DNA from 3 places in the Neorhizobium sp. PAMB6716 genome. Region 2 is predicted to be linked to each of the others. Evidence: riboswitches for the same ligand, from Rfam matches in the RefSeq annotation. Region 2 holds a riboswitch; each other region holds the start of a gene.

Region 1 (6,534 bases), on a different replicon from region 2:
TTCGCCCTATCGCCGCCCCAACCCGGAAGTGGCGATGACCGGCGCCAAGACCGGCAGCCTTTATCCCAATAGCGGCCGCATGATCATCGAGGCGCGCGGCCGCGGTTTCGACAATGCGCTGGCGCGCGACATGAACGGCAACGTCGCCGAAACCGCATCCTCCAACATCTTCCTTGCAAAGGATGGCGTGGTGATGACGCCGGTTGCCAATGGCACGTTTCTGGCCGGCATCACCCGTTCGCGTATCATCAACCTGTTGCGCGGCGCCGGTGTTGAGGTGCGCGAATGCACGTTAACGGTCGATGATTTCATGGCCGCCGACGAGATTTTCACCACCGGCAACTATTCCAAGATCGTGCCGGTCAACCGGCTGGAAAGCCAGGAATTCCAGGAAGGCCCGGTCGCCCGCAAGGCGCTGCAGCTTTATATGGACTGGGCCCGCGCGGCCGCCTGAGTTTGTCTTTGCCAAGGGGCGGGGTCTTGCGGCCTTCGCCCGTCGTCCAAACCCGGCGCGCGCAAAAAATCGCATGCGCCGGGCAAACCAAACACGATCTGAAACGTTAGCGACAGGACACACGAGCGCGTTTAAAATTGCGCTCCGGCCCGTTGCCTCTTGTGGCGCGCGCACCTATGTTCCCGATCACCACTCAGACCGCTGTTTTGCCGAAAAGGAGTAAGATCATGGCTTTTGAACTTCCGGAACTTCCCTACGCCTACGATTCGCTTTCCCCCTACATGTCGGCGGAAACGCTCGAATATCACCACGACAAGCACCACAAGGCCTATGTCGACAACGGCAACAAGCTGGCTGCTGAAGCAGGCTTTGGCGATCTGTCGGTCGAGGAAGTCGTCAAGAAGTCGTTCGGCACCCATGCCGGCCTCTTCAACAATGCTGCCCAGCACTACAACCACATCCATTTCTGGAAGTGGATGAAGAAGGACGGCGGCGGCAACAATCTGCCCGGCAAGCTGCAGGCAGCCATCGACAGCGATCTCGGCGGTTACGACAAGTTCAAGTCCGATTTCATCGCTGCCGGCACCACGCAGTTCGGCTCCGGCTGGGCCTGGCTTTCGGTCAAGGACGGCAAGCTCGTCATCTCGAAAACCCCGAATGGCGAGAACCCGCTGGTTCACGGTGCCGCCCCGATCCTCGGCGTCGACGTGTGGGAACATTCCTACTACATCGACTACCGCAACGCCCGTCCAAAATATCTCGAAGCTTTCGTCGACAGCCTGATCAACTGGGATTACGTGCTGGAAATGTACGAAGCCGCTTCCAAGTAAGCTGCTCGGAAAAGGTTTGAAAGTTGAACGCCCGGCGGGTTTTCCCGCCGGGCGTTTTTGTGTTTTGGGTGGTTGTCCGGCGGCGCGTGTGGTTTTTAGGCTGGGGGCGACTGTCCGGCAGTTCTGGTCGCTGCCGCCTTTGGGGCTACTATGCCGAAGCGTCGGTGGTTGCCGCCCCCTCATCCGGCTGCCGCCACCTTCTCCCCGAGGGGAGAAGGGAGATTGAACCGAAGCGCTGGCCACATGTTCCTTCTCCCCGAGGGAAGAAGGGACATGCCGCAGCGTTGTGCCGCCTCATCATTCGTCTTGCGGCGAGAGACTGGTGAAGGCGGTGCCTCCTTCTCCCTTCTCCCCAGCGGGGAGAAGGTGCCGGCAGGCGGATGAGGGGGCCACTCGCGCTGCCACCCGCCGCCCACTGCTATCCGCGCCACCGCCGCCGTCCATCCACAGCCCGCTCCCCTGTCATTCCCCTGTCACGCCATGCCGCTATTGGCAAAATCATGCCAAATCAGCCGCTCCTCCGCTTCGGCGTGATCGCCGACCCGCAATATGCCGATCTCGAGCCCAACACGGGTCTCGACCGGCATTTTCGAAACAGCCTTGGCAAGCTTGCCGAAGCGATCGCCACATTCGAGGGGGAGGATCTGTCTTTCGTGATGACGCTGGGCGACCTCATCGACCGCGATTTTGCAAGCTTTGATGCGCCGCTCGAGATTTTTGGCCGCTCGCGCCACGAATGCCTGTTCCTGCCGGGCAATCATGATTTTCTCGTCGCACCGGAGAAGATTGCGCATGTGTTTGATCGGCTCGGCATGCCCGCACCCTATTATGCCTTTACCCGCGCCGGCATCCGTTTCCTTGTCATCGATGGCTGCGAGGAAAGCCTGTTTGCAACGGCGGGTGATGCCGAGCGGCATGCCGAGGCAAAGGCCCGGCTGGATGGCCTGCGCAGCCGGGCGCGATCAATGCCATGGACTGGAACGGCGGCATCTCCGACCGCCAGTTCAACTGGATCGCCAGAGAGCTGAAGGCTGCGGAAGCTTCGGGCCGGCCGGTCATCGTCATGGGGCATTTTCCGCTTTATCCGGCAGGCGATCATAATCTTTGGGATAGCGGCGCGCTTGCCGATCTGCTGTCGTCCTCGCCGCAGGTGATTGCCTATCTCTGCGGGCATTATCATGCGGGCGGCGTGGCAAAGGCCGGTTCCTGCTGGTTCGTCAACTTTCGTGGCATGGTGGATACCGAACGCCAGAGCGCCTTTGCCGTCGTGGATGTTCATGCCGACCACCTTGCCATTACCGGCTACGGGCGCGAGGAAAGCCGGCATCTGTCACGCGCTACCATTACCGGTGCCACCATCAACGCCGGGATGCGGGCCATCGGTCAGTCGGCCGCGTAGGCTGAAGACACGCGGGGCAGGACAGGCCCTTCGCTGCCTTTTGCCGCAGGTGTTCACATCTCTGTGTGAGCAGAAAAATGTCATTTCTCTCAAATGCATACGATGTAATCATGGCGCCGACATAGCAGCGTGCGGTGCCTCCATGGCCTGCGACAAGGGGAGAATGAGCATGAATTTGAAACGGGTATCCACGGCCGTGATGGCCCTCTGTCTTGGCGCCGGCGTGGTGTTTGCCGCCGGCGAGCCGCAGGCCGAGCGTCAGGCGCTGATGAAGAAGATCGGCGGCTCCATGGGTGAACTTGGCGCCATCGCCAAGGGCCAGAAGCCTTATGACGCAGCCACCGTGAAGACGGCGCTTTCAACGATCAGCGCGTCCGCCAAGGATTTCCCCAACCATTTTCCGGCCGGTTCCGAAACGGGCATGGAAACGGCGGCGTCGCCGGCCATCTGGCAGAACATGGATGACTTCAAGGCCAAGTCCATGAAGCTTTCCACCGATGCCGAAACGGTTCTGGCCTCCATGCCCGCCGATCAGGCAGCCGTGGGGCAGGCCATGCAGACGCTGGGCGCCGATTGCGGCACCTGTCACCAGGCCTATCGTCTGAAGCGCTAAGCGCAGCCTTTTATGATCGCCGCCCGGCACCCTGTCGGGCGGCGGTTTTTTGGGCATTCGGGTTTTTAAGAACATGAACGGGGAGCGGCCATGGCATCGACATGGGCCAAAATCGCACTGGCGGGTGTCTTTGCCGTCGTGGCGGGCGGCGCGGCAGCTTATGCGCTGACGCGGCCCGCACCACATCCGGCAGACTATTGGGCAGGGCTCGGCGCGGCGGATGTGGCAAACGGCGAACACCTGTTCTGGGCCGGCGGCTGCGTCAGCTGCCATGCGCCGAAAGATGCCAAGGGCGAAGACCAGAAAGTCCTGTCGGGCGGTCGCGCGTTGCCAACGGCCTTCGGCACGTTCCACGTCCCCAATATCTCACCCGATCCAGAGGCTGGCATCGGCCGCTGGACGCTGGCGCAGTTTGGCGATGCGATGACGCGGGGCGTTGGCCCCGAGGGTGAACATCTTTATCCGTCTTTCCCCTACAGTTCCTACGCGCGATTGACGCCAAAGGATGTGAACGATCTCTTCGGTTACCTGAAGACGCTGCCGGCAAGCCGCAATGTTGCGCCGCCGCATGAACTCGGTTTCCCCTTCAACCAACGCGTGACGCTCGGCGGCTGGAAGCTGCTGTTTTTCAGTGCAGACCCGCGCGTTGCGCTCGACAACCCGAGCGATGCCGTCAAGCGCGGGCAATATCTCGTGGAAGGGCCCGGCCATTGCGGCGAATGCCATACGCCGCGCAATGCGCTCGGCGGCTTTGAAAGTGGACAGTGGCTGGCAGGCGGGCCGAACCCGGAAGGCGAGGGGCGTATTCCCAACATCACCCCCGGCGGAAAGGCCATCGGCAGCTGGAGCGAGGGCGATATCGCCAATTATCTCGAAACCGGCTTCACCCCTGAATTCGACAGTGCCGGCGGCTCCATGGTGGAGGTGCAACAGAACCTTTCGCACCTGCCCAAAAGCGATCTGGAGGCAATTGCGGCCTATCTGAAGGCGGTTCCTTCCCGCTGAGCAGGGGAATAATCGCGGTACATCCGCAAAACTCGGAAACCCCAGGGTTGCGACGCGTATTGACAGGCCCCCGGTGGCGGGCCACAAGAAGAGCGTGTGACGGTTCCTGCCGGATGAAAGATCTGTCGGGATGAAAAGGGAACACGATAGGGCATCGAGAGAAGTGCCTCATTCGTGGCTGCCCCCGCAACTGTGAGCGGTGAGTTCATCGACTGTTTTGGCCACTGGGAAACCGGGAAGGTCTGGTCCTTGAACAGCGACCCGCGAGCCAGGAGACCTGCCGCCGCACCTGTCGTCAACGCATATGCAACGAGGGGTTTTTGCATGTCGATCCAAACATCCACCGCCGGCACTTCGGCGAAATCCACATCCATGCTCCAGGCCGTTTTTGCGGTCGCACTTGGCCTGTTCATCGTCGGCTTCGTCGGTTTTTCCCATGCGGAAGCCGTGCACAACGCTGCCCACGATACGCGCCACGCCAACGCCTTTCCCTGCCACTAACGCGCGCTCCATCTGAAAAGTACCAGGTCGTTCAGCCACGTTTAAATCGGGTATCGCGCTTGCCGGACATCGTCCGGTTCATAGGCGCTTTGCCCGCACGGGATAAGGTTATCTTCATGTTCAGATCCATTGTCTTCTCCGCCGTTGTGGTGGGGATTGTGAGCGGTATTGCCGTCTCGCTGATGCAGATGGTTGGCACCACGCCGCTCATTCTGTCTGCCGAAACCTATGAAAACGCAGGTGCCGCCGGCCATGACCACGCGCAAGCGGCAGCAGCACCCGTTGCCGTGCCGGCCGCTACAGAAAACCCTGCCTCCCACGTCCATGCCGCCGGAACGGCGCCACATGAACATGCCGATGGTCACGGTCAGGAAGGCCATGACCACGGGGGCCATGACCACGGAGACGGCTGGGCGCCGGCCGATGGGCTGGAACGGCTCTCCTATACGGCAGCCGCCAATATCCTGACGGCCATCGGTTATGCGCTGGTGCTCTGCGGGCTTCTGTCTGTCGCTATTCAGGGCGGGTTTGCCAAAACCATCGATTGGCGCACGGGCCTTTTCTTCGGCCTTGCAGGGTTTGCCTCTGTCATGCTGGCGCCAATGGTGGGGCTGCCGCCGGAACTGCCGGGTTCTCCCGCCGGCGATCTCGGCGCGCGCCAGATCTGGTGGCTGTCGACGGCCTTTGCCACCGCACTCGGTATCGCGCTTCTGGCATTTCGCCGTGACGGGTTTTCCGCTGTCGCCGCCATTGCGCTGATTGCGGCACCGCATCTCATCGGCGCACCGCTGCCGCCAGACGGCGAACATGCGCTTGCCCCGCTTGGGCTGGAACGCCAGTTCATCGTGGCAGCGACGCTGACGAGCCTCGTGTTCTGGGCGCTTCTCGGTTCTCTGAGTGGCCTCCTGATGAAGCGTTTCGAGGCGGCGCGGTGAGCGAAAGCGCTCCTGATCGCTCCGCAATCTGGCGCGACGATCTCGATGCCCTGCAGTTTGGCGTGCCGGGGCAGGGCAGTCTCTGCCTTGTCCACCGGCTCGCCTTTCGCGCACTTTTGCCTTCTGGCCCGGGAGAAAGCCTTTCCCGGCAGGCCTGTCTTGAATTTTTCCTCAGCGAAAGCCGGCATTTCGAAGCCGCGGCCATGGCCAAGATCGCGCGGCTGAAACTGGCCCCCGGCCGAAACCTTCACCTCAACAGCCGCGATATCCGTCGCGCCATGGCGGGTGAAATTTCGGATGGGCCAGTGAAGGCCTGCCGCGTGCTGGGCGGCTGAGGCGGTCGTTTCAGCCCCGATGATGCTCGGCGGAAAACGGCGAAAGCTCCATCTGCGCTTCCGGCGTCCACAGATCGAGCGCCTTCAGGATTGCGACGGTGAAGCTAAAAGGCGCGCTGCCGGCCGCCGTCACGATCCCACCATCGCAGACGGCCTGCGGCTGATCCCGGTAACGGGCAGCGCCCTTATAGGCCGGATAGACCTGATGGGCGGCAAGCGCATTTCCCGTATGGGCAACGTCGTTCAGCAGGCCGGTTGCGGCAAGGGCGGATGCCGCCGCACAGATGCCGCCGATGAGTTTTCCCGCGTCGTGAAACCGCTGGGCAAGCGGTGCAAAATCCGGGGCCGTCCCGGTTTCCCAGCTCATGCCGCCGGAAATGACCAGCGCATCGAAATCCTCTGCATCAAGTGCTGCATAGGCAAGATCCGGGGTGACCGTCAATCCGCCCATGGAGCGCACCG
Region 2 (6,534 bases):
GAGCGCTGACCTGCGAGGCCGTATGCAGGGCTTCCGAGGTTTCGGGCGCCGAATTGCGGCAGCTGAGAGCAACAACTATACGGTTATAACCAACCGATATGGGCAGGGCGGCCGCGGCACACATGGCCTCGTTGACGCGCGACCAGCTCGGCATACCATTGCAGCACTCGAGCGGAGCGGCCACGCCCCAGCTCTCAATGCTGAACGGCGCGTCCATCGAACGCTCCAGGCGGCGGGCGACTTCCGCCAGCACGCGGCCGGCGACACCCTCGCCGAAATGCGCGGAAATATCTCCGAGATTATCGATAGTAATGCACATGGCGGCGGTCGCATTCATCAAAGCGCCCTCCAGCTGATCATGTACACGCATCCTGCAACGCCACCGGCATAGCAAGAAGCGTTACCCACTTCGTTGATGAACGGCCTGAATACACCGTTCGAGGAACCAACGATATCGAGCTCATCCCGGTCCGAGGAGCGCTTGCGCAGAAATTCTACCGCATCGCCATACCCCGGATTACAGCTATCATAGCTGATTTCACCCTGCATAAAGGGATCCCTTTTTCCGACGGTGTCTTGTATTAAGAAGTCGTTAATTTTTCAGTGTTTTATGAATTCTGGGTTCCAACAAAACGCGAGTTATTTTTACAAGATTTATCGCATTATTGTCAATGGTAACACTTATAGTGAAATCAAGCTTTCTGCGCATTTTTTGTACCTTGGGCACTGAATAGGCACGGCGCCGAAAGTGGAAAAATCATATATTTCAAGCCACAAACTGTATACCGACACAGAACGGCAGAATTTGTCTGCCGCCTGAAACTTTGTTGCCAGCCAACCCCGCAATCGGGATTGCAAAGAGCGACGCAGACGAACAATGCGCGACACCGCAACTCACACATCAAGCAATGAGCGATAGGCGCCGGTCGACGAAGCAAATCAGCGTCAGCGGCGATCTAGCGCATTGATCCCTAAATGAAAAGCCAGTTAAAACATATTCATGACTGCGCATAAACGGACCCGAGGCAGGGCCAAAAGGCCGCACCGCACCCTGGCTCCAGTCCATCACGGCGAAGAACAAAAGGAGTGTCGCGCCGCTCTTTTCGCTCGGCGAAGCACCCGCTCAGCTTTTACCGCAACACTATATCTGACGACAGATTCGCCTGCAAATGAGACAAGAACAAGGCAAACAGCGGTTTGCCGTAACGTCGCACCGCAACATGGCAGAAGATCCGGCGCAGGCGCTAGTATTTCTTTCCGGTATCGCTCCAAAACGGGACGGAAGAAAAACACGCAAGAACCGTTTCCGACGCGCCCGTCCCGAAAAGGGGCAGATTTTGCCGCGCTACCGTGATCACCGATCCATTATGGAGCGGGCAAGAGTTGAGCACCCTAGAGCGCTTGCAAACCCGCAACTGACGATCCCCGTAGCAGCGACGGGATGCCCGCATCCTTCCGCCGGGATCGACCATCGCCAAACCCGCCAGGCGGCAGGGACCGGACGCCATGTCACAATTTCCGATAGGTCGAAGGCGCTCGTCATGAGCATCGCCAGTTTGAACACGCTGCCGGCTGGCGATTCGCTGTCAGCACGCATCAAGCGGGCAAAGCCGCTCCTGTGCAAAATCCGGGAAACCCTCTGGACAAAACATTTGCGCCCTCATAAACGTAACGATATTACATTACGTAACGAAGGCAGATCGTATTGCGGCTATGCTGCGCCTTGACGCGGTGTTGTATGGCAGCTTAACTGGTCGTTGATGGTTCCCCGAGCCGGCTTTCCGGTGGAGGGGATTAATAGGGAACACGGTGCAGAGCCCATCTGGGGTCCAAAGCCGTGGCTGCCCCCGCAACTGTAAGCGGATGCCGATCATCCTTGTGGCGCCTGATAAAGGCGCCATGCCACTGCACGACAAAAGCGTGCGGGAAGGCAGATGAGAAGCGCTAACCGTGAGCCAGGAGACCTGCCATCGCACTGAAGTCCAACGTCACGGGCGGGGATGCCCGGAACAGGAGCTGACAATGAATGACACTCGCTTTTGCGAGCACCGCATGTCGAACCCTCAAGCGCCCCAAACGCCAGACATCCGTTCACCGAGGCTGGCTGCAGCCGAGGTGCCTTATCGCAGGTCCGTTTGACGGCCATACACTGACAGGGTTTGACCAATGATTTCCAGCATGACGCAGTTGCTGCGCCGGGCCGTACCGGCTTTGCAGCTTTTTGCCGGCCTTGCCGCCACATTTGTCGCTTCGGGCGCTTTAGCCACTGAAACCACCTATCCGCTGACGCTCCAGAACTGCGGGCGACAGATTACCTTTTCAAAAACGCCGGAAAGGGCCGTGTCGCTCGGACAAAGCACGACGGAAATTCTCTATATGCTCGGTCTCTCCAAGACAGTGGTTGGCACGGCCGTCTGGCTGGGGCCGGTGCTGAAGGGTTATGAGGAGGCCAATGCGGCCGTGCCGCGCCTTGCCGATAACGACCCGAGCTTTGAAAGCGTCATCGCCACAAAGCCCGATCTCGTCACGGTGCAGTTCCAGTGGCATGTCGGGCCAAAGGGCACCGTCGGCTCGATTGCTCAGTTTGAGGATCTCGGCGTGCCGGTCTACACCTCGCCGTCGGATTGCATCGGCAAGGACAATTCCTCCGGCGGCGACGGTGTGCGGGCAGAAGCCTTCAGCATGGACCTGATCTACCAGGAAATCCGCGACCTCGCCCGGATCTTTAACGTTCAAGATCGCGGCGAGCAGGTGGTGGCCGATCTTGTGGCGCGCGAAAAGGCCGCCCGCGCCAAGGTGGCAGGCGCCACGTCAAAACTATCGGCCGTCTTCTGGTTTTCCAGCGCAACGCTTGCCGCAGACCCTTATGTGGCCGGCAAGAACGGTGCGCCGGGCTACATCATGAAGGCGCTCGGCATAGAAAACGTCATCGACAGCGACGAGGAATGGCCAACCGTCGGCTGGGAAACGATTGCACGGGCCAACCCGTCGATCATCGTCACCGCCCGCATGGAACGGCGCCGTTATCCCGCCGATGACATCGCCGTCAAGACGGCCTTCCTGCAGAAGGATCCGGTTGTCAGCCTGATGCCGACGGTGAAGGCCGGTCATGTGGTGGAAATGGACGCGCAGACGATGAACCCGACCATCCGCACCATCGATGGCATCGAGGTTCTGGCCGATGCGATTGCCAAGGCGGGCCTTTCGCGTTGAAGCACAGCCGCACGCGCATGGCGGTGGGGGCAGCCTGTGCTGCCCTTGCTGCCCTTCTACTCGCGCTCTGGTTTGGAGCCGCCATCGGCGAAACGGCAATTCCGTTCGAGGTGGTGGCGAAAACTGCCGCCAACCGCCTGTTCGGCGCCGGTTACCCGCTTGATGCCATCGATGAAGGCATCGTGTGGAGCTACCGGCTGTCGCGTGTGGTGGTGGCCGCCTGCTGCGGGGCGGCGCTCTCCTTGTCTGGCGTCGTGCTGCAGTCGCTGCTGCGCAATCCGCTGGCCGACCCTTACGTGCTCGGCATTTCCGCCGGTGCGTCCACCGGCGCGGTATCGGTTGCGATCTTGGGGCTCGGCGGCGGCATGATCGGCCTGCCGCTCGGCGCCTTTGCCGGCGCCGTCATCGCCTTTGTGCTGGTCAGCCTCTTGGCCATGCGTGCCGGGCGCGGCTCGGCCGCCATCATTCTGGCGGGTATTGCAGGCTCGCAGCTCTTTCACGCGCTGACCTCCTTTGTCGTGACGAAAGCTGCCAATGCCGAACAGGCGCGCGGCATCATGTTCTGGCTGCTCGGCAACCTCTCAGGTGTGCGCTGGCCGGATGTGACGCTGGCACTGCCGGTGGCAATCGTCGGCCTTGTCATCTGCCTGGGGCAGGCCCGCGCGCTGGATGCCTTTGCCTTCGGCAAGGAATCGGCCGCCTCGCTTGGCATTCCGGTGCGCCGGGTTACCGTCATCCTCATTGCAACGACGGCGATGATGACGGCGGTCATGGTGTCGCTGGTCGGCTCCATCGGTTTTGTCGGGCTGGTCATTCCGCATGCCACCCGCATGCTGGTCGGCGTGCGCCACGGCGTTCTTCTGCCGGCCGCCGCCATCGTCGGCGCCATCTTCATGATTGCGGCAGACGTTCTGTCGCGTATTCTCATCCAGGGTCAGGTGCTGCCAATCGGCGTGGTGACGGCGCTTTTTGGCGCCCCCGCCTTTGCCCTCATCATGAGCCAGCGGAGGGCAAGTCTTTGAAGGTCGAGGCAGACAATCTCTCGCTGGTCAGCGGCGGCAACATGCTCGTGCGTGATGTCTCGTTCACCGTCGCATCCGGCGAATTTTTCGGCATTATCGGGCCGAACGGATCGGGCAAGACGAGCCTGATTTCCATGCTCTGCGGGCTGCGCAAGCCGCGCACCGGCACGGTCACCCTGGACAGGGAACCGCTTGCAAAACTTGCCCGGCGCGATCTCGCAAGGCGTCTGGCGCTGGTGGAACAGCAGGCCGATACATCCGAGCGCATGACGGCGCGCCAGGCGGTGGAGCTTGGCCGCACGCCCTATCTCGGACTATCGTCGCCGTGGTCGCAAAACGATGATGCGATTGTCGATGCAGCGCTGAAAGATGTCGGTATGGCGCATCTTTCCGCGCGCCAGTGGCACACGCTCTCCGGTGGCGAGCGCCAGCGCCTGCACATTGCACGCGCGCTTGCCCAGGCGCCAAGGCTTCTGGTGCTGGACGAACCGACAAACCATCTCGACATCGGCCACCAGATCGGCCTTCTCGATCTGGTGCGTCATCTCGATCTGACTGTCATTGCAGCGCTGCACGATCTCAACCATGCCGCTATGTTCTGCGACCGCATCGCCGTGATGAAATCTGGCCGGATCGTTGCCCTCGGCCGCCCGGCAGAGGTGCTGACGCCTCGGCTGATCCGCGATGTGTTTGACGTGGAGGCTGTGGTAGAGCGCGGCGAAAGCAGCACTTGCTCCATCCGCTTTGCGCCGGCAAGACGGATGGCGGCGGAGTAAGGGGTAACCTCGCTCACGCAACGGCGCCCCAAAAAAACGCCGGGGCAAGCCTGTTGCTTGCCCCGGCGCTACATCAAAAAACTTAAGCAGCCGGCTGCTTGGTCTTGCGCAGGTACGGCAGAACCGTATCGAAGGCGCCAAAACGGGTGATCGCATCCTCGTTGGAGACGGCAGCGGTGATGATAACGTCTTCGCCCGGCTGCCAGTTGGCCGGCGTTGCCACCTGGTGCTTGGCCGTCAGCTGGATCGAATCGATGGCGCGCAGGATCTCGTTGAAGTTGCGGCCTGTTGTCATCGGATAGGTGAGGATCAGCTTGATCTTCTTGTCCGGGCCGATGACATAAACAGAGCGCACGGTGGCGTTGTCAGCAGGCGTGCGGCCTTCCGAGCTTTCGCCAGCACCGGCCGGCAGCATGTCATAAAGCTTTGCGACCTTCAGGTCCTTGTCGCCGATCAGCGGATATTCCACGTCATAACCGGTTGCCGTGCGGATATCGTCCTTCCACTTGCCGTGGCTTTCAACCGGATCGACGGAAATGCCGATGATCTTGACGCCGCGTTTCTGAAACTCGCCTTCGAGGCCGGCCATCGCGCCAAGCTCTGTCGTGCAGACGGGGGTGAAATTCTTCGGATGCGAGAAGAGAACCGCCCAGCCATTGCCGATCCATTCATGGAAATTGAGCGGCCCGACCGTGGTCTCGGCGGTAAAATCCGGGGCGATATCGTTGATGCGCAGAGACAAGGGATGTTCCTCCAGGACATTGAAAACAGGATGCCCTGAAGATAGGCGCAAATCTTTTCGATACGAGGGAGGCTGTTGCGGCAAATCGCCCATCCGGGCAATTTCATTCTCTTTTTCGCGCCATCCTTGCAGTCCCCCGGCAAAGCGTCCGTTCCGCCCGCTCACCCAATCCTTTGACAATTCAAATAACGGTTCGTACAGCTTTGGCAAAAGAAGAACCGAGGGGACGCCTGCGCATGACGGAACCGGATGAAACCAGCATGGACCTTGAAATCACCACGCATGCCCGCTCCAAACCGGAAACGCGGCTGTGGCTTCGCATGCTGTCCACCACCAAGCTCATCTCGACGGAAATCCGCAAGCGCCTGCGCGCCGAATTTGGCGCGACGCTTCCCCAGTTCGACCTGATGGCCCAGCTTTACCGGGAACAGGAAGGCTTGCGCCTTGGCGAACTATCAAGGCGCACCATGGTCACCAACGGCAACATTACCGGTCTTGTCGAGCGGCTGGAGGCCGACGGGCTGGTCATCCGCGAAACCCCGACAGACGACCGGCGTGTGACCGTGGCAAAGCTGACAGAGGCCGGCATGACCACGTTTTCCGCCATGGCAGAGGCCCACGAAGGCTGGCTGCGGGATCTCATGGGTGATGTGTCCGAGGACATGATAGCCGCCCTCTGGCGCGATATTGGCCGCGTCAAGACATCGGCGGCAAGTCACCTGTCCGGCCCCGCTGACGAGTAGTTCGCGAACCCGGCTATGCTGCACTTGCGAAGCAAAGC
Region 3 (6,534 bases), on a different replicon from region 2:
GGAAGGAAAATCCATCCGGGGCAAATGCTTCGTCCCCCTGCGGTTCGCCCCAGGTGGCGGTAACGGCATTTTTGGCGTCGTCCGGCAGGGTGGCGAAATAGCGCGCATAATCGTCGCGGGCGAGGTGCTGCGATCCGGTCAGGATCCGGTCCATCAGCGCTTTTGCCGTGTCGGGAATATCCGAAACGCCATATCCTTGCCCGGCTAACTGAATGAGAATTTGCCGCACGCTTTCCGGCACATCAAGGCCAACGGCATAACCGGTACGGCCGGCAGCCCCGGGATAATCCGGCATCAGGATAACGATGCGGCGCTCAGACCGTGGCGTCTGCTGAAGCGCCAGATGCCGGGTGATGCGGTCTGCCACGGCCTCCACGCGGTCCGGCTCCGGGCGATTGGCAAAGCCCGAAAAACCATAGGCCGTATCGCCTTCGCGCTCAGCCTTGAAGGAGAGCACGCCGGCGAGAATGCGGCCATCGAGTTCCGGCAGCACCACATGCATGGCAAGATCCGAGGGTCCGAGCCCGCGCTGGCCCTCGATCCAGGCCTCGCGTTTTGTGGTGGCAATCACCGCTTGGAAAACCGGAACGCCAAGCCGGTCGAACAGGGTTTTTCCGTCCGGCTCCGCGTGGCTGGCAAAAGCCGTCGCGGTGATGATCGCGGCAGGCTCAAGGCGCGACAGCGTCTCTTGGAGGAAAGTCAGCGTGCCCGCATCCTTCAGCCCCGGCACGAAGACGGGAAGCGGCGCAAAGCCGCGGTCGACAAGCGCTTGCGACAGCGCGTCGATGGGCGCGACGTCGCCGGCAAGCAGCATGGAACGGTAAAACAGGAGCGGCAGGATTTTTTTGCCCGCCAACCCCTCCAGCGCGTCTGCAAAGGAGACCACGCCGTGGCCGGGCCGGTAAAAGCCGAGTTTTGGCACAGCCTCAGCCACCGGCCGTACATCTTCTTGACCATCCGCCATGGCCTGAAGGCTCAACGCCAACCGGTCGAGATTGTCAGGCCCGCCCTCGCGGAAAAAGGCGAGGAGGCGGGTGATCTCGTCGGTGGATACGGTGGAGGCAGCCGTCAGGCGGTCGTCGGTTTCGCTGCATTCGCCGGGCAGAAGAATGAGCGGAAGCCCCTTTGCGCGCGCCAGATGCGACAGCTCTTCGACCCCGTAACGCCAGCGATCATAACCGCCGAGCACGCGCACCATCAGCACCCGTGCATGGCGGGCGACCTTGTCGATCCAGAGATCGACGGACATCGGGTGGCGCAGGTCCGAAAGCTGGGCAAGGCGCAGCGAAAGGTCGGCGCGCGAAAGCCTGTCCCAGGCCGAAGCCATGCCGTTCAGGTCGCTGTCGGTAAAGGACAGCACCACCACATCGCCCGGCGTCTGGTTGAGATCGACCGGTTCGATCAGATCGTCGAGCGACGAGGATGTGGTGGCAAGGATGTGCATCAGGCCGCCAATATTTGTCCGATGCGGGCGGCATCGATGCCCTTTTCGCCGATGACGACGAGACGCGAACGACGATCCTCGCCGTCACCCCAGGCGCGGTCGAAATAATGGTTCACGCGCGGGCCGACAGCCTGCACCAGAAGCCGCATCGGTTTGCCCTTTACTTCCACATACCCCTTGATGCGCAGCACCTTTTCGGCCGCCGTCACATCGGCAATGCGCCGGCTGAGGCTTTCGGGATCGGAGATTGCGGAGATATCGAGGACAAAGCTGTCGAAATCGTCGTGCTCGTGGTCCAGTTCATCGTCGTGATGCGTCTTGCGGTTCTCGATGTCGTCCTCGACGGCAAGCCCAAGGCCGATGAACACGGCGGGATCGACCGCGCCCTTTTCCGAATTGACGATGCGCACCGCACGCGGCAGGTGGGCGCTCACATGGGCGCGGGCCTTTTCCAGATCGGCAGGGGAGAGAAGGTCGGCCTTGGTGAGGATCACGAGGTCGGCGCAGGCGATCTGGTCTTCAAACACCTCCTCGACGGGGTCGTCATGGTCGAGCGCGTCGTCGTTCACCCGCTGGGCGGCCAGCGCCTCCATGTCATCGGCCACGCGGCCTTCGGCCAGCGCCAGCCCGTCCACCACGGCGATCACGCCATCCACTGTGACCCGGCTTTTGACGCTCGGCCACTGGAAGGCCTGGATCAGGGGCTTTGGCAGCGCAAGGCCGGAGGTTTCGATGAGGATATGATCCACCTTCGGTTCTATCGCCAGAATGCGGTCGATCGCCGGCACGAAATCGTCAGCCACCGTGCAGCAGATGCAGCCGTTTGCCAGTTCGATGATGTTGTCTTCGGGGCAGTTTTCGATGCCGCAGCTTTTCAGGATCTCGCCATCGATGCCGACATCACCGAACTCGTTGACGATGATGGCAAGCCGCTTGCCCTTGATGTTCTGCAGCGCTTGGGAAAGCAACGTGGTTTTGCCGGCGCCGAGAAAACCGGTGACAACCGTGCAGGGAATGCGGGCGAGGGAAGAGGTCATGGGATCGTCCTTCAAGGCTTCTGGTTCTGGGATTCAACGGAGGGAAACGGCGGAATGCGGGCAATCATGCCGCGTTTCAGGCTGTCCGGGCGGCCCTTCCAGGGCATCAGCCCATCGGCCGAGCCGGCAAGCAGGCGCGCGCCAATGAGAAGATCCTCGCCGCTCTCGGTGGTGAGATCACCGAAAATATAGCTCCAGCCGGTGCTGCTCTGGATGCTGGCGCTGAGACCACGCTTGCAATTGGCAAGGCAGGCGACGCTCTTCACCTCGATGCCGGGTTCGTTATGGTGAGCAAGGTTTTGTGCAAGCACGGCGCCCTCGCGGGGGGCAGCCGGGTCTTGCGTGGCGCTGCGGCAGGTTTCGCAGACATGCACGATAACCGCATGGACGGGGATATCCGCCGTCTCGGGACGCTCGTTTCGTGCTGATAAATCCACTGTCACCCCACCTTTTACCGATGTGCCTGAACGGCCTGCCAAACGATAGCGGGGTGCAGACACGGAAGGCCGCTATCGGCGCCCCATGTCTTTCGAAAACTATCCGTTCCGGAGCACCCCGCCCGGCTGGATCATCTGTCGTCAACGGCAGGTCTCCTGGCTCGCGGATCGTCGCCCGTGCGCCGCCTTCCCGAAGTTGCCTTCAGTGGCCTGATGCGCCGGACTACCCGCTTACAGTTGCGGGGGCAGCCGTGGTTTAGGTTTTTGAAAAACCGCACCACGTTCCCTCTTAGCTTTCCCCGTTGCCGGGAAAAGACCGTTGTCCCTGTCACTATGCGCTTAGCCGCTTGCGTGTCAATGGCGGGACACAAGGCATTGCCGCGGGAAAAGGTTCGACTATAGTCCCGCCTCCCGACGATGCGCCAGGAGAGCCCGATGAAGGAAATCGACGAACGCGAGGCCGAGCGCCACCGCCGCAAGATGGAAAACCGCAAGGCGGTGCAGGATGCGGAAGTGGCGGAAAAGACCCTCGAAAAGGGTCTGCTGATCGTCAATACCGGCCCCGGCAAGGGCAAATCGACGGCTGCCTTCGGACTTGCGTTGCGCATGCTCGGCCATGGTCGCAAGGTGGCGGTTGTCCAGTTCATCAAGGGCGCCTGGGATACGGGCGAGCGCGTGGCGCTGCAGGCGTTTGGCGACCGGATGATCTGGCACACGATGGGTGAGGGTTTTACCTGGGACACGCAGGACCTGAAACGCGACGTGGCGGCTGCCGAACGGGCCTGGGAGAAGGCGCTGGAAATGATGGCCGAGCCTGACGTCGGCCTCCTGATCCTCGACGAGTTGAACATCGCACTGCGTTACGATTACCTCGATCTCGAGCGGGTGATTGCTGATCTCTCAGCTCGCCGCCCCGACCTGCATGTGATCGTCACCGGACGCAATGCCAAGCCGGCGCTGATCGAAGCCGCCGACATGGTGACCGAGATGACGCTCGTAAAACATCACTTCAAGGCCGGCGTGAAGGCGCAAGCCGGGATCGAGTTCTGATGACGCAGCAAAGGCCCGCCAAGGCATTGATGTTCCAGGGCACCGGTTCGGATGTCGGCAAATCGCTCATCGTGGCGGGCCTTGCGCGCGCCTTTACGCTGCGCGGGCTTTGCGTTCTGCCGTTCAAGCCGCAGAACATGTCCAACAATGCGGCGGTGACGGCCGATGGCGGCGAGATCGGCCGGGCGCAGGCGCTGCAGGCGCGCGCGGCGCGCGCGGCGCTTTCAGTCCACATGAACCCGGTGCTTCTGAAACCCCAGAGCGAGGTTGGCGCACAGCTGGTGGTGCAGGGCCGCGTGGAAGGCAATGCCAAGGCTGCCGAATACCAGGAGATCAAGGCCGGCCTGATGCCGCGCGTGCTCGACAGTTTTTCCCGCTTGAAGGGGCAGGCCGATCTGGTGCTGGTGGAGGGGGCGGGCAGCGCATCGGAGGTGAACCTGCGGCGCAATGACATTGCCAATATGGGTTTTGCGCGGGCCGCCGACGTGCCGGTGGTGCTGATCGGTGATATCGACCGCGGCGGCGTGATCGCAAGCCTTGCCGGCACGAAACTGGTGCTGGAGCCGCAAGATGCCGCGATGATCCGCGCCTTTATCGTCAACCGCTTTCGCGGTGACCCGACGCTGTTTGCCGAGGGCATGACGATGATCGAAGGTTTTACCGGCTGGGCCCCCATCGGCCTCCTGCCGCATTTTGCCGAAGCCATCAGACTTCCGGCCGAGGATGCGCTGGCGCTTCAATCCAAGCCGCAAGCAAAGGCCGGCGCAAAAATCCGCATCGCCGTGCCGATCCTGCCGCATGTCTCCAATTTCGATGATCTCGATCCGTTGGATGCCGAACCGCAGGTGGAGCTTTTGCGGGTAAAGCCCGGCGAGGTCCTTCCGGCCGATGCCGATCTCGTGTTGCTTCTCGGCTCGAAAGCCACGATTGCCGACCTGCAGGTGCTGAAGCAGGCGGGCTTCGATATCGATATCGCCGCGCATCGCCGCCGTGGCAAGCCGGTGCTCGGCCTTTGCGGCGGGTATCAGATGCTCGGCAAAACGGTGGCCGATCCCGATGGCATCGAAGGTCCTGCCGGTGCCGTGGAACAGGGGCTTGGGCTTCTCGACGTGCAAACCCGGTTGACCGGGCAAAAACATCTCGTCGCAGTCTCCGGCGAAACGGCCGATGGAAACTCCTTTGCCGGCTATGAAATGCATGTCGGTGAAACGACCGGGCCAGACCGGACGCGATCCTTTGCCCATATCGGCGGCGAACCGGAGGGGGCGCGCTCAGCCGACGGGCTGGTCAGCGGCACCTATATCCACGGCCTGTTTGCCGATGATCGCCAGCGCTCGTCCTGGCTGACGCGGCTTGGCGGCGATGAAACGCGGCTTGATTACGAACAGGGCGTGGAGGACGTGCTCGACCGGCTCGCCGCCCATCTCGAACGGCATCTCGATCTGGATCTCTTGCTCAGCCTCGCACGGTAAAGAGGAGGGCGAGGAGCCCGAAGAGGATGATCAGCAACAGGTCTGCGATACGCGAAAGAGCAAGGGCGCGGCGAATGTCCGCGCTGGTTGCCTCGCGCCGTCCGCCGTCTCCCATCACGTGATCCTCGACCAGAACCCCGCCATAAACGCGGGGGCCTGCAAGACCGAGGCCCAGCGCACCGGCCATCGCCGCCTCCGGCCAGCCGGCATTGGGCGATTTGTGGTGGCGCGCATCACGCCGCACCGCAGCCCAGGCCGCTTTCGCCGACGCGCCCGGCAGAAGGGCGGCGGCTGCAATGAACAGCACCGCTGTCAGGCGCGAGGCCGGCAGGTTGATGAGGTCATCGAACCGGGCCGCCGCCCAGCCATAGGCGCTGTAGCGGGCATTCAGATGGCCGATCATGCTGTCGGCGGTGTTGGTTGCCTTGTAGGCGCATGCCCCAGGAAGCCCGCCGACGCCAAGCCAGAACGCGGGTGCGGTGACGCCATCGGAAAAGTTTTCGGCAAGGCTTTCTATTGCCGCGCGGCAGACGGCGGCCTCGTCCAGCTGGTCGGGATCGCGCCCGACAATCATCGACACGGCCTTGCGGCCCTTTTCGAGTCCGCCGGTTTCCAGCGCATCGGCCACGGCCCGCACATGCTCTTCCAGGCTTTTCTGGGCCAGCAGGCTGGAGGAGAGGAGGGCCGTGACGATGAGGCCGAGCGGCAGCCACGCCAGTGCGCTTTCGAGGAGAAGCGCTGGCAAAACAGCGGCGAAAAGCAGGATGAAAAAAGCAAAAAAGCCGTTGCGCTTGCGCTGCCCGAACGGCAGGTCGAGATCGTTGAACCGCTTTTCCAGCCGGCTGATCAGCGCGCCAATCCAGATGACGGGATGGCCGATGCGATCCACCAGCCATTGCGGATAACCGACAAGCCGTTCAATAAGCAAAGCGAGGAAGGCGAGAGAAAAAGCCATGAATGACAGACAGGATCGACAACAGGGGCGCGACGAGGCGCGGCAGGCAATCGATCACGGCGGCAATCTGGCGCGCGCGGCTCTCATGTTTCCGCAGGCGCCAAAACCGTGGATCGATCTCTCCACCGGCATCAACCCG

What was found. A riboswitch is a leader RNA that binds a small molecule or an ion and turns the genes downstream of it on or off. The one in region 2 is predicted to bind cobalamin.
Region 1: it holds a riboswitch for cobalamin, as region 2 does, so the genes downstream of both, AC4CWH_RS11295 (CbtB domain-containing protein) here and AC4CWH_RS19405 (ABC transporter substrate-binding protein) in region 2, are expected to answer to the same signal.
Region 3: it holds a riboswitch for cobalamin, as region 2 does, so the genes downstream of both, AC4CWH_RS17165 (DUF1636 family protein) here and AC4CWH_RS19405 (ABC transporter substrate-binding protein) in region 2, are expected to answer to the same signal.

The regions. Positions count from the first base shown of each region.
Region 1 covers NZ_CM177835.1:2,293,238-2,299,771, reverse strand. The annotation lists gene AC4CWH_RS11320 (branched-chain amino acid aminotransferase) at 1-454, shown strand, start outside; gene AC4CWH_RS11315 (superoxide dismutase) at 682-1,284, shown strand; partial or broken gene AC4CWH_RS11310 (metallophosphoesterase) at 1,785-2,683, shown strand; gene AC4CWH_RS11305 (c-type cytochrome) at 2,853-3,296, shown strand; gene AC4CWH_RS11300 (c-type cytochrome) at 3,387-4,301, shown strand; cobalamin riboswitch at 4,385-4,600, shown strand; gene AC4CWH_RS11295 (CbtB domain-containing protein) at 4,626-4,802, shown strand; gene AC4CWH_RS11290 (CbtA family protein) at 4,913-5,737, shown strand; gene AC4CWH_RS11285 (hypothetical protein) at 5,734-6,072, shown strand; gene AC4CWH_RS11280 (DJ-1/PfpI family protein) at 6,083-6,534, opposite strand, start outside.
Region 2 covers NZ_JBZAYW010000002.1:169,030-175,563, reverse strand. The annotation lists gene AC4CWH_RS19420 (EAL domain-containing protein) at 1-337, opposite strand, end outside; gene AC4CWH_RS19415 (hypothetical protein) at 337-549, opposite strand; gene AC4CWH_RS19410 (hypothetical protein) at 1,170-1,727, shown strand; cobalamin riboswitch at 1,745-1,986, shown strand; gene AC4CWH_RS19405 (ABC transporter substrate-binding protein) at 2,179-3,213, shown strand; gene AC4CWH_RS19400 (FecCD family ABC transporter permease) at 3,231-4,235, shown strand; gene AC4CWH_RS19395 (ABC transporter ATP-binding protein) at 4,232-5,011, shown strand; gene AC4CWH_RS19390 (peroxiredoxin) at 5,094-5,753, opposite strand; gene AC4CWH_RS19385 (MarR family winged helix-turn-helix transcriptional regulator) at 5,990-6,496, shown strand.
Region 3 covers NZ_CM177835.1:3,543,429-3,549,962, forward strand. The annotation lists gene cobN (cobaltochelatase subunit CobN) at 1-1,444, opposite strand, end outside; gene cobW (cobalamin biosynthesis protein CobW) at 1,444-2,481, opposite strand; gene AC4CWH_RS17165 (DUF1636 family protein) at 2,493-2,918, opposite strand; cobalamin riboswitch at 3,048-3,254, opposite strand; gene cobO (cob(I)yrinic acid a,c-diamide adenosyltransferase) at 3,354-3,968, shown strand; gene AC4CWH_RS17175 (cobyric acid synthase) at 3,968-5,440, shown strand; gene cbiB (adenosylcobinamide-phosphate synthase CbiB) at 5,424-6,395, opposite strand; gene cobD (threonine-phosphate decarboxylase CobD) at 6,394-6,534, shown strand, end outside.